2 regions of the Aeromicrobium phoceense genome follow, and region 2 is predicted to be linked to the other one. Evidence: predicted binding sites of a transcription regulator. Region 2 holds the regulator's gene; the other holds the start of a gene.
What was found. Region 2 encodes HrcA, which represses chaperone genes, less so after heat shock. Its sites were predicted from a motif close to TTGGCACTCGNNNNNNNCGAGTGCCAA; they were not measured.
Positions count from the first base shown of each region.

Region 1: groES (co-chaperone GroES) is a predicted target of HrcA. The motif match lies at 2,991-3,017, and genes of this name have one in related genera.

Region 1 covers NZ_JACEOG010000001.1:1,301,727-1,307,196, reverse strand. Annotated here, with positions in the region: gene H1W00_RS06290 (AurF N-oxygenase family protein) at 1-38, opposite strand, end outside; gene H1W00_RS06285 (helix-turn-helix transcriptional regulator) at 220-513, shown strand; gene H1W00_RS06280 (hypothetical protein) at 491-811, opposite strand; gene groL (chaperonin GroEL) at 985-2,586, opposite strand; gene groES (co-chaperone GroES) at 2,617-2,910, opposite strand; gene H1W00_RS17015 (THUMP-like domain-containing protein) at 3,058-4,218, shown strand; gene H1W00_RS06260 (LamB/YcsF family protein) at 4,305-5,024, shown strand; gene H1W00_RS06255 (5-oxoprolinase subunit B family protein) at 5,026-5,470, shown strand, end outside.
Region 2 covers NZ_JACEOG010000001.1:1,733,199-1,738,668, reverse strand. Annotated here, with positions in the region: gene H1W00_RS08420 (PhoH family protein) at 1-295, opposite strand, end outside; gene H1W00_RS08415 (histidine triad nucleotide-binding protein) at 313-657, opposite strand; gene dnaJ (molecular chaperone DnaJ) at 679-1,827, opposite strand; gene hrcA (heat-inducible transcriptional repressor HrcA) at 1,865-2,881, opposite strand; gene H1W00_RS08400 (hypothetical protein) at 2,995-3,423, shown strand; gene H1W00_RS08395 (DUF3097 domain-containing protein) at 3,416-4,249, shown strand; gene H1W00_RS08390 (lysylphosphatidylglycerol synthase domain-containing protein) at 4,236-5,249, opposite strand; gene H1W00_RS08385 (arginine deiminase) at 5,242-5,470, opposite strand, start outside.

The DNA of each region.
Region 1 (5,470 bases), 430 kb from region 2:
CGGAACTCGACGGCGGCGCGATCGTCGGTGACGGTCATGCGATCTCCTCGGTCAGCGGTATGTGACATTGTGAATGTAACATAGGTTGTGAGTCGCGTCACGATGTTTTTCGGCCGCGGTTCGCGAGTGCGCCAAAACCGCCCACGGTGGCTCGCGCGCGCCTGGCGGCACCACCGTATTGGGCTGCACCGCCTGCCCATTGGGCCCATGCTGTTGTGCATGCCCAAACGCACACCGACGGCCCACACCGCCGAGGTCGCCAGCGCCTTCGCCTCCTGGTTGCGCCAACGGCGCGAGGGCGCGGGCATGACGCAGGAGGACCTCGCGCACCGCGCGGGCCTGAGCCGCAACCAGGTGCAGAACCTGGAGAACAACCGCAACAACAACGCCACCGGACGGTCGTCGGCCAACCCGAGCCTGGACACCCTGCTGGCCCTCGAGGCGGCCTTTGGGCTGTCGCTGGGCGACCTGCTGGTCGAGGTCCGCGAGTTCATGGACTCCGCCGGGCGCTGACCCTCCTGCGGTCGCCGGCCAGCCCGGCGGCCCGTTCGACGTCGGCGACGATCCGGTCGAACACGTCGGCCGCGTGGTGCAGGGCCGCCGCGAAGGCCCGGCCCTCGCCCGCGGACGCGGCGTAGGCCTCGGCGCCGTAGGCCAGCTCGATCCGGTCGCCGGGCAGGGTCCCGTGCAGGATCGCCACCCAGGCTCCCCCGGGCACCGGGAACACGCGTGCGTGCTGTTCGTCCTCAGCCGTCTCGCCGGAGCGGTGGTCGGTGCACCACCACGGGCAGGTGGTCGATGGCGTCGTCATGGGGCAGTCCTATCAACGGGTGCGGACACCGGGTCGACCCCTAGGTTATTGGGCCCGGCGCGCCTTGTCGTCCCCGTGTCTCACCCGCGCGTCGCGGCGTCGCCGGACACGACGAAGGCCCCGGGCGGGTGCCCGGGGCCTTCGTGCGTGACGAGATCGTCAGCAGGGACCGATCAGTGGTTGTGACCAGCGTGATCGTCGGCCTCGTCGGCCGGCTTGTCCACCACGAGGGTCTCGGTGGTGAGCAGCATGGCCGCGATCGAGGCGGCGTTGGCGAGCGCCGAACGCGTGACCTTGACCGGGTCGAGGATGCCCTGCGCGAGCAGGTCGCCGTACTCGTTCGAGGCCGCGTTGTAGCCCTCACCGGACTCGCGGACCTTGGCCACCACGACCTCGCCGGAGACGCCGCCGTTGCGGGCGATCCACTCCAGCGGGGCGTCGGCGCCCTTGCGGACGATGCGCACGCCGAGGGCCTCGTCGCCGGACAGGTTCAGGTCCTGGTCCAGCACGCCGACCGCGTGGACCAGCGCCGAGCCACCGCCGGGGACGATGCCCTCCTCGATGGCCGCGCGGGTCGCCGAGACGGCGTCCTCGATGCGGTGCTTCTTCTCCTTGAGCTCGACCTCGGTGGCCGCGCCGACGCGGATGACGCAGACGCCACCGGCCAGCTTGGCCAGCCGCTCCTGCAGCTTCTCGCGGTCCCACTCGGAGTCGGTCTGCTCGAACTCGGCCTTGATCTGGGCCACGCGGCCCTCGACCTCGGCCTGGTCGCCGCCACCGTCGATGATCGTCGTGTCGTCCTTCGTGATGACGACGCGACGCGCGGTGCCGAGCACCTCGAGGCCGACCTGGTCCAGCTTGAGGCCGACGTCGGGGGTGACGACCGTCGCGCCCGTGAGGGTCGCGATGTCCTGCAGCATCGCCTTGCGGCGATCGCCGAAGGCCGGCGCCTTGACCGCGACGGACGTGAACGTGCCGCGGATCTTGTTCACCACGATCGTGGACAGGGCCTCGCCCTCGATGTCCTCGGCGATGATGAACAGGCTCTTGCCCGACTGGACGACCTTCTCCAGCAGCGGCAGGAGGTCGGACACGGCCGAGATCTTGCCCTGGTTGACGAGGATGTAGGGATCGTCGAGGACGGCCTCCATGCGCTCGGTGTCGGTGACCATGTACGGCGACAGGTAGCCCTTGTCGAACTGCATGCCCTCGGTGAACTCGAGGTCGGTGCCCATGGTGTTGGACTCCTCGACCGTGATGACACCGTCCTTGCCGACCTTGTCGAACGCCTCGGCGATGAGCTCGCCGATGACCGAGTCACGGCTGGAGACCGTGGCGACGGCCGACATGTCCTTGACCGAGTCGACGGCGCGGGCGCGCGAGTGCAGCTCGTTCGTGACCGCCTCGACGGCAGCCTCGATGCCCTTCTTCAGGCCGACCGGGTTGGCGCCGGCCGCGACCGCGCGCAGGCCCTCGTGGACCATGGCCTGGGCCAGCACCGTGGCGGTCGTCGTGCCGTCACCGGCGACGTCGTTCGTCTTGGTGGCGACTTCCTTGGCCAGCTGGGCGCCGAGGTTCTCGAACGGGTCGTCCAGCTCGATCTCACGCGCGACGGACACGCCGTCGTTCGTGATGGTGGGGGCGCCCCACTTCTTGTCCAGGACGACGTAACGGCCCTTGGGGCCGAGGGTGACCTTGACGGTGTCGGCGAGCTTGTCGACACCGCGTTCGAGGGCGCGGCGTGCGTCCTCGTCGAATTCCAGAATCTTGGGCACGAGTGCTCCCTAACGGTTGGCTGGGTGGACTCAGGCGATGACGGCGAGGACGTCGCGGGCGTTGAGGATGAGGAACTCCTCGCCGCCGTGCTTGACCTCGGTGCCGCCGTACTTGCTGAAGAGCACCTTGTCGCCGACGGCCACGTCGACGGGGATGCGCTCGCCGCTGTCGCTGACGCGACCGGGGCCGACGGCCACGACCTCGCCCTCCTGCGGCTTCTCCTTGGCGGTGTCGGGGATGACGAGACCCGACGCGGTGGTCTGCTCGGCCTCTCCGGCCTTGATGACGATGCGATCTTCGAGCGGCTTGATGGTGACCGACACTGGTCGACCTCCCCTTTCGGATGAGTAACGTTCGGTTGGCACTCACTCGGTGGGAGTGCCAGAAGTCAGCCTAGCACCGGCTGGCACTCGACCAAACGGAGTGCCAGAGCGGAGGGCGGGACGGCGCCCGGTGGCAGACTCTGGCGCGTGGATGCGCACACCTTCGCCGAGCTCACGGCCCCCGCGGGGCAGGCTCTGCTGGCCGAGGTGGCCCGCGGCGCGGGGAGCGAGTCCGACCTCGCACTGGGCACGCGACTGCGACGCGACCACCCCGCCGAGCTCGTCGCGGCGGCGGTCACCCAGCACCACCTGCGGCGGCGCGCGGTCACGAAGTTCGGGGCCGACGCCGAGCTCCTCTACTTCACCCCCGACGCCCTCGAGCAGTCCACGCGGGCCCCGGTCGCGGCGCACCGAGCGAGCCGGCTGGCAGCGCTCGGCGCCACGCGCCTGGTCGACCTCGGCTGCGGCATCGGCGGCGACCTGATCGCCGCCGCCCGGGCGGGCCTCGAGGTGCGCGGCGTCGAGCTCGACCCCGTGCGCGCCGCGATCGCGCGAGCCAACCTCGCCGCCCTCGGCCTCGCCGGGACGGTCGAGGTCGGTGACGCCACGACGACTCCGATCGGCGCCGACGAGGTCGCCTTCGTCGACCCTGCGCGCCGCGACGGCGCCGGCCGCACCTTCCGTCTCGACGCGCTCGTGCCCTCGTGGGACTTCGCCATAGGCCTGCTCGAGGGCCGCGCCGTGGCCAAGGTGATGCCGGGCATCGCCCACGACGCCGTCCCGCCGGGCGTGCAGGCCGAGTGGGTCTCGCACGGCGGCGACCTCGTCGAGGCGAGCCTCTGGGGGGCCGGTTTCGGCCAGGACCCGGCCCGTCGCGCCACCGTGCTGCCGCGCGGCGCCACGCTCGTGGGTCGCGGCGCCCGGGCCCACGTCGGGGACGCCCTGTCGCACCTCGTCGAGCCGGACGACGCCGTGATCCGGGCGGGCCTCGTGGCCGAGCTCGCCGAGGACCTCGGCGGCCACCTCCTCGACCCCCGCATCGCCTGGATCACCACGGACTCCCCCGCGGCCACGCCGCTCGGCCGGGCGTTCCGGGTGGTCGAGGAGCTGCCCTTCCGGGAGAAGCAGCTCCGCGCCGCCCTGCGCGAGCGCGACATCGGGACCCTCACGATCAAGAAGCGCGGCGTCGACGTCGTACCCGAACGGCTCGTCGCTCGCCTCAAGCTCACCGGGACCCGCACCGCGACGGTCGTGCTGACCCGCGTGGCCGACGAGGCGCGCGCCTTCCTGGTGGAACGGGAGCGCTGAGCGTGACGTTCGCGGGGTCGACACGCCGGTGCGGACCCCCGGAACGTCACCGCCAGCGATGACCTGGCGCGCGGTAGCGTCGGTCCATGGCCGGCCGCGTGGACCTCAACGTCGATCTCGGCGAGTCGCCCGAGCGGTGGGCGTCCGGCGAGGACGAGCGCCTGCTCCCCCTCGTGACCAGTGCGAACGTCTGCTGCGGCGCGTACGCCGGCGACGACGACCTGATCCGCGCGACGTGCGAGGCCGCGGTCGAGCACGGCGTCGCGATCGGGGCGCAGGTGGGCTACCGCGACCGCGAGGGATTCGGCCGCCGGTTCGTGGACCTGCCGCCCCGTGACCTCGTGGACGAGGTCCGGCGCCAGCTCGACCACCTGCGCGAGCTCGCGGACCGCGTCGGCGGCCTGGTCACCTACCTCAAGCCGCACGGTGCGCTCTACCACCGCATCGGCCACGATCCCCACCAGGCGGAGGCCGTCGTCGAGGCGCTGCTGGCCGACGGGACGCCGCTGCCCCTCGTGGGCATGCCCGGGTCGGTCGCGCTCGAGATGGCGCAGGACTCCGGGATCCGTGTCGTGCTCGAGGGCTTCGCCGACCGCGCGTACACCTCCGAGGGTGGCCTCGTGCCCCGCGACCAGCCGGGTGCCGTGCTGACCGATCCGGCCGAGGCCGCCGCCCAGGCCCTCGAGCTGGTGGGATCGGTGGACTCGCTGTGCGTGCACGGCGACAGCCCGGGCGCCGAGCGCCTGCTGCGCCACGTGCGCGGCGTCCTCGTGGAGCACCGCGTCGAGATCGAGCCCTTCCACTGAGATGAGGATCCTGCCCTGCGGCGATCGCGCCGTGCTGCTCGACTGCGCGGACGCCGACGAGGCCCGTCGCTGGCATGCCGCGCTGCGCGATCGCGGAGCGACGCTCGGTGCGACCACCGTGCTGCTGCGCGGGCGGCCCGAGGAGCTGCGCTCGCTGGTGGGCGCGACCACCCCTGCAGACCTGGCCGCAACCGCCGGGGCCGAGGTGGAGATCCCGGTCGTGTACGACGGACCTGACCTCGAGGCCGTGGCGCGACACTGCGGACTCGACCCGGACGAGGTCGTGCGCCTCCACGGGGCGACGCCGTGGACGGTGGCGTTCGCCGGCTTCGCGCCCGGCTTCGCCTACCTGTCCGGGGGCGATCCCCGCCTCGAGGTCCCGCGGCTCGACCGTCCGCGGCCACGCGTGGAGCCGGGCTCGGTCGGACTCGCCGGCCGGTTCAGCG
Region 2 (5,470 bases):
CCGGGCGCTCCTGCGTCTCGGTGCGGAGCATGCCGATGCTGCGCTCCACGGTCTCGGCGCTGAGCGCCTGACCCGTGCGCAGGATCGTCACGAGCTCGTCGAGGAGTCGCTCGACCAGGGCGGCCTCGGAGGGCTCGCCCGTGATCGTGACCTCGTTCCCGCGCGCATGGATCTTCGCCTCGAAGGCGGACTCCATGAGGCGCAGGAACTCGTCGGCGGGCCCGAACAGGGAGACCAGGGGCACGGACGCGGGAATCGTCACCGTGTGTCGTGGCTGTGCAGTGTCGTCAGTCATACCCCTCCAGCGTAGCGTCAGGCCAGGAACAGCTTCGAGACGTCGACGCCGGCCAGCACGTGCACGTGTGCGTGGAAGACGGTCTGTCCCGCATTCTCCCCGGTGTTGAACACCAGGTTGTAGTCCTCGTACCCCTCCTGCGAGGCCACCACACGCGTCTGGGCCAGCAGCTCGGCCGCGACGGCCGGCTCCGCCGACGCGAGGGAGGCCGCGTCGCGCTCGTGCACCTTGGGCACGACGAGCACGTGCACCGGCGCCTTCGGGTTGATGTCCCGGAACGCGATCGTGTGCTCGGACTCGGCGACGACGTCGGCCGGGATCTCGCCCGCGACGATCTTGCAGAAGATGCAGTCAGCAGCCATGCGCCGACTCTAGCGACCGGCTCACTTGAAGGCGTCGCGGATGCGGCCGAAGACGCCGGAGCGCGAGTTGTGGCCCACGACCGGGTCGACGTGCTCCTCGCCGCGCGCGGCGGCGAGCCTCTCGAGCAGCTCGCGCTGCTCGGCGTCGAGCTCGCGCGGGGTCTCCACCACGACGTGCACGGTGAGGTCGCCGCGGCCCGAGCCGCGCAGGCGCGGGACGCCGAAGCCACGGGCCACCACGGTCTCGCCCGACTGGGTGCCCGGCGGCACCTCGATCGGCACGGAGCGCTCGGCGTCGTCGACCTCGTCGCGCTCCGCGTCGAGGGTGGGCAGGTCGATGCGGGTGCCCAGCGCGGCAGCGGTCATCGGCACCGTGATCTGGCACGCGAGGGCGTCGCCCTGGCGCGTGAAGACGGGGTGGCGGGCCACCTTGACCTCGATGTAGAGGTCGCCGGCCGGGCCACCGCCCGCGCCGACCTCGCCCTCACCGGCGAGCTGGATCCGGTTCCCGTCGTCGACACCGGCGGGCACGTTGACCTGCAGGCTGCGGCGCGAGCGGACGCGGCCCTCGCCGTTGCACTCGCGGCAGGGGTCGGGGATGACCGTGCCGTAGCCGTGGCACGTGGGGCACGGACGCGAGGTGCGGATGTCACCGAGCAGCGAGCGCTGGACGTGGTGGACGTTGCCGTGGCCGTGGCAGGTGCCGCACGTGACCGGCTCGGAGCCCTCGTTCGCGCCGGTGCCGTCGCAGACCTCACACGTCACCGCGGTGTCGACCTTGATCTCGCGGCTGACGCCGAACGCGGCCTCCGCGAGGGAGATCGACAGGCGCAGCAGCGCATCCTGGCCGCGCTGCACGCGCGGGCGCGGACCGCGCGAGGACGTCTGACCGAAGAACGCGTCCATGATGTCGTCGAAGCTGAAGCCCTGGCCGAAGCCGCCGCCCATGCCGCCACCGCCGGACAGCGGGTCGCCGCCGCGGTCGTAGACGGCGCGCTTCTGCGGGTCGGACAGCACCTCGTAGGCGGTGGTGACCTCCTTGAAGCGCTCGGACGCGTCGGGGGCGTCGTTGACGTCCGGGTGCAACTGGCGGGCCAGCCGGCGGTACGCCTTCTTCAGCTCCTCCGGGGTCGCCTCGCGGGACACGCCCAGCAGTTCGTAGTAGTCCAAGGTCTCTTTCTCTCTCGCAATTCCTGGGGTGGATCGCTCAGCCGTCGGCGAGGATCCGCCCGACGTAGCGGGCGACGGCGCCGACGGCGGCCATCGTGGCGGGGTAGTCCATGCGCGTCGGTCCCATGGTGCCCAGTTGGGCGAAGCTCTCGCCGTCGGGTCCGTAGTTGCTGGACACGACGGCCGTGCCCGACAGGTCGTCGCGGCCCGTCTCGCGCCCGATCCGCACGTGCGGTCCGACCGTGGCCTCACCGAGCAGGTGCAGCAGCACGACCTGCTCCTCCATCGCCTCCAGCACGGGACGGATCGCGGTGTCGAAGTCAGCGCCGAAGCGCGCGAGGTTCGCCGTGCCGCCGACGGCCACCCGCTCGTCGGAGCGCTCGTTGGAGAACGTGTTCGCCAGGGTCGTGACGATCGAGGTGACGACCGGGCGGTCGTCGGTGGCGAACGTGTCGATCAGCTCGGCCAGCCGCAGCGAGGCCTCGGGCAGCCGCTCGCCCAGCGTGGCGCGGACGATGCGCGACTTGAGGTCGCTCAGCAGGCCCTCGCCGGGGGTCTGCGCGAGCTCGACGATGCGCTGCTCGACGCGGCCGCTGCTGGTGATCACGACGATCAGCACGCGCGAGCCCTCGAGCGCGACGAGCTCCACGTGACGGACGGTGGAGCGCGTGAGCGACGGGTACTGGACGATCGCGACCTGGTTCGTCAGCTGCGCGAGGATCTTCACGCTGCGCATGACGATGTCGTCGACGTCGATGGCGCCCGAGAGGAACGTCTCGATGGCGCGGCGCTCGGCGACCGAGAGCGCCTTGACCTCGGCCAGCCGGTCGACGAACATCCGGTAGCCCTTGTCGGTGGGGATCCGGCCGGCGCTGGTGTGCGGCGCCGTGAGGTAGCCCTCGTCCTCGAGGGCCGCCATGTCGTTGCGGATCGTGGCCGACGAGACGCCGAGGCGGTGACGCTCGACGAGCGCCTTGGAGCCGACGGGCTCCTGCGTGGCGACGTAGTCCTCGACGATCGCTCGCAGGACGTTGAGCCGACGGTCCTCGATCACGCTGTCACCTCCCACGCTGCTGGCACTCGAACCTGACCAGTGCCAGTCTACCGAGGTCGTCGAGGGCGGTGCGCCTGCGCGGAGGCCGCCGGGCGGCATGGCAACCTGTCGGGGTGAGTGAGGTCTCCGTACGCCCCGACGGCGCGATCGAGGTCGCCGACGGCGGCCAGGTGCTCGTGTACACCGCCTACGCCGTGACGGCCCCCGACGGGACCACCGTCGCGCACGAGTCGCGCGGCGGGACGATGGCCGCGGTCTGGGCGAGTGCCGTGGGCGAGGCCTTCGTCGAGGTCAGCCACCTCGGCCACGGCCCCGAGGGCGGCGAGCTGGTCATGGTGGTCACCCGGCCCGGCCACTCCCCCGACGTCGCGCTGGGCGCACTCGTCACCGACGAGATCCCCGCCACCGTGCCCGAGAGCTGGCCCGCGGCGGTCGACCTGGCGATCGGGCTGATCGTGCACGACACCCTCGACAGCGGCACCAAGGACGACGTCGAGGACTTCCACCAGCGACTCCTGGGAGTGTGGTTCGGCCATGGCTGACCGCTACGGCTCCGACGTCCTCTCCGGCGACTGGCGCCGGCCCGCCCGCGGCCGCTCCACCGAGGTGGCCGCCGACACCGGCCTCGTCGTGGAGGAGGCCTCCACGGGCTTCGTCGGCGAGATCATGCGCGTCGAGCGCGACCTCGGCACGGTCCAGCTCGAGGACCGGCGCCTGCGACGCAAGGTCTTCCCGCTCGGCCCCGGCTTCCTCCTGGAGGGCAAGCCGGTCGTGCTGGTCGCCCCCACGCCGAAGGGGAAGGCCGCGCCCACCCGCACCGCCTCGGGCTCGCGGATCGCCGCCGACACCCGGGCGAAGGTCGCGCTGCCCAGCCGGATCTACGTCGAGGGCCGCCACGACGCCGAGCTCGTCGAGAAGGTCTGGGGCGACGACCTGCGCGCCGAGGGCGTGGCCGTGGAGTACCTCAACGGCATCGACGACCTGGCGGCGATCGTCCGCGACTTCTCCCCCGGTCCGAAGCGCCGGCTCGGCGTGCTCGTCGACCACCTGGTGCCCGGCTCGAAGGAGCAGCGTCTCGCCGACGAGGTCGCGCACGTGCCGCACCTGCTCGTGGTCGGGCACCCCTACGTCGACGTCTGGCAGTCGATCAAGCCGCAGCGGCTCGGCATGGACGCCTGGCCGACGATCCCGCGGAGCATCGAGTGGAAGCGCGGCATCTGCGCCCACCTCGGCTGGCCGCACGACGACCAGGCCGACATCGCGCGGGCCTGGAAGGCGATCCTCGGCCGGGTCGACTCCTGGACCGACCTCGAGCCCGCGTTCCTGGGCCGGGTCGAGGAGCTCATCGACTTCGTCACCTCGCCCTGAGCAGCTGCAGCTTCCACAGCCCCACGGAGAGCAGCCCCAGCACCAGCGGCCCCGCGATCGTGATGGTGCGCCAGATCACGAAGCCCGCCACGAGCTCGGCCTCGTCCGCGCCGGCCTCGATCGCCAGCAGGGTCGCGACGACGACCGCGTCGAGGATGCCCAGCCCCGAGAAGGGGAACAGCGTCAGCGGGTAGGCGACGAGGAAGGCCACGAGCACCTCGATGGCGGGAACCTCCGACGCGGTGACCCCGACGAACCGCAGCGACGCGACGATCAGCGTCGCATCGACGACGACCATCGCCACGAGGGCGAGCACCGAGCGCGGCAGTGCCCACGGGACGCGGTCGACGACGCGCCCGCGGAAGTCCGCCGCCCAGGCAGCCCACGCCTCGGGGTCGACCCCGTGGCGCATCCGTCCGACGAACCGTCCCAGCCGGCGGGCGAAACCCACCGTGAACGCCTCGCCGCGGAACGCCAGCCACACGACGGCCAGGAGTGCGGCACTCACCGAACCGCTCAGGACGGCGGGGACGAACTCGCCGAGGTAGAACGTGCCGAGAGCGAGCATCAGCGCGATCCCCAGCAGCGGCGCGCCGAATCGCACCACGTAGAACGTCACGGTGTTCATGACGGTGCCGGCCAGGCCCGCCGGCGCCGGGATCCCCCAGGACCCGAACATCGCCAGCCGCAGCACGACGTCGGAGGGCGGCGGGGCGACCGTGGTCATCAGGATGGCCGCCTGGTCGTTCTGCATGGCCCTGATCGGCGGACACCCCGGGATGAAGAGGGCGAGCGGCAGGGCATTGAGGAACTGACGCACCAGCAGCCCGATCACGAGGACGGCGAACTGCCACGGCGCGAGCTTGGCGATCGCGGTGCGGACCTGCTCCCAGTCGATGTCGCCCAGCAGCCCGCGGATCACCACGACGATGACCGTCAGCAGGACCGCGACCAGGCCGAGCCGCACCCAGCGTCGGCGCGCTCCTGACTCCTCAGGCATCGAGCGGGTCGCGGATGATCGGGCACGTCATGCAGTGCCCGCCCCCGCGGCCGCGGCCGAGCTCGGCTCCGACGATCTCGATCACCTCGATGCCGGCCTTGCGCAACAGCGAGTTCGTGTGGGTGTTGCGGTCGTAGGCGATGACGACGCCCGGCTCCAGCGCGACGAGGTTGTTGCCGCTGTCCCACTGCTGGCGCTCGGTGTCGTACTCGCTGCCGCCG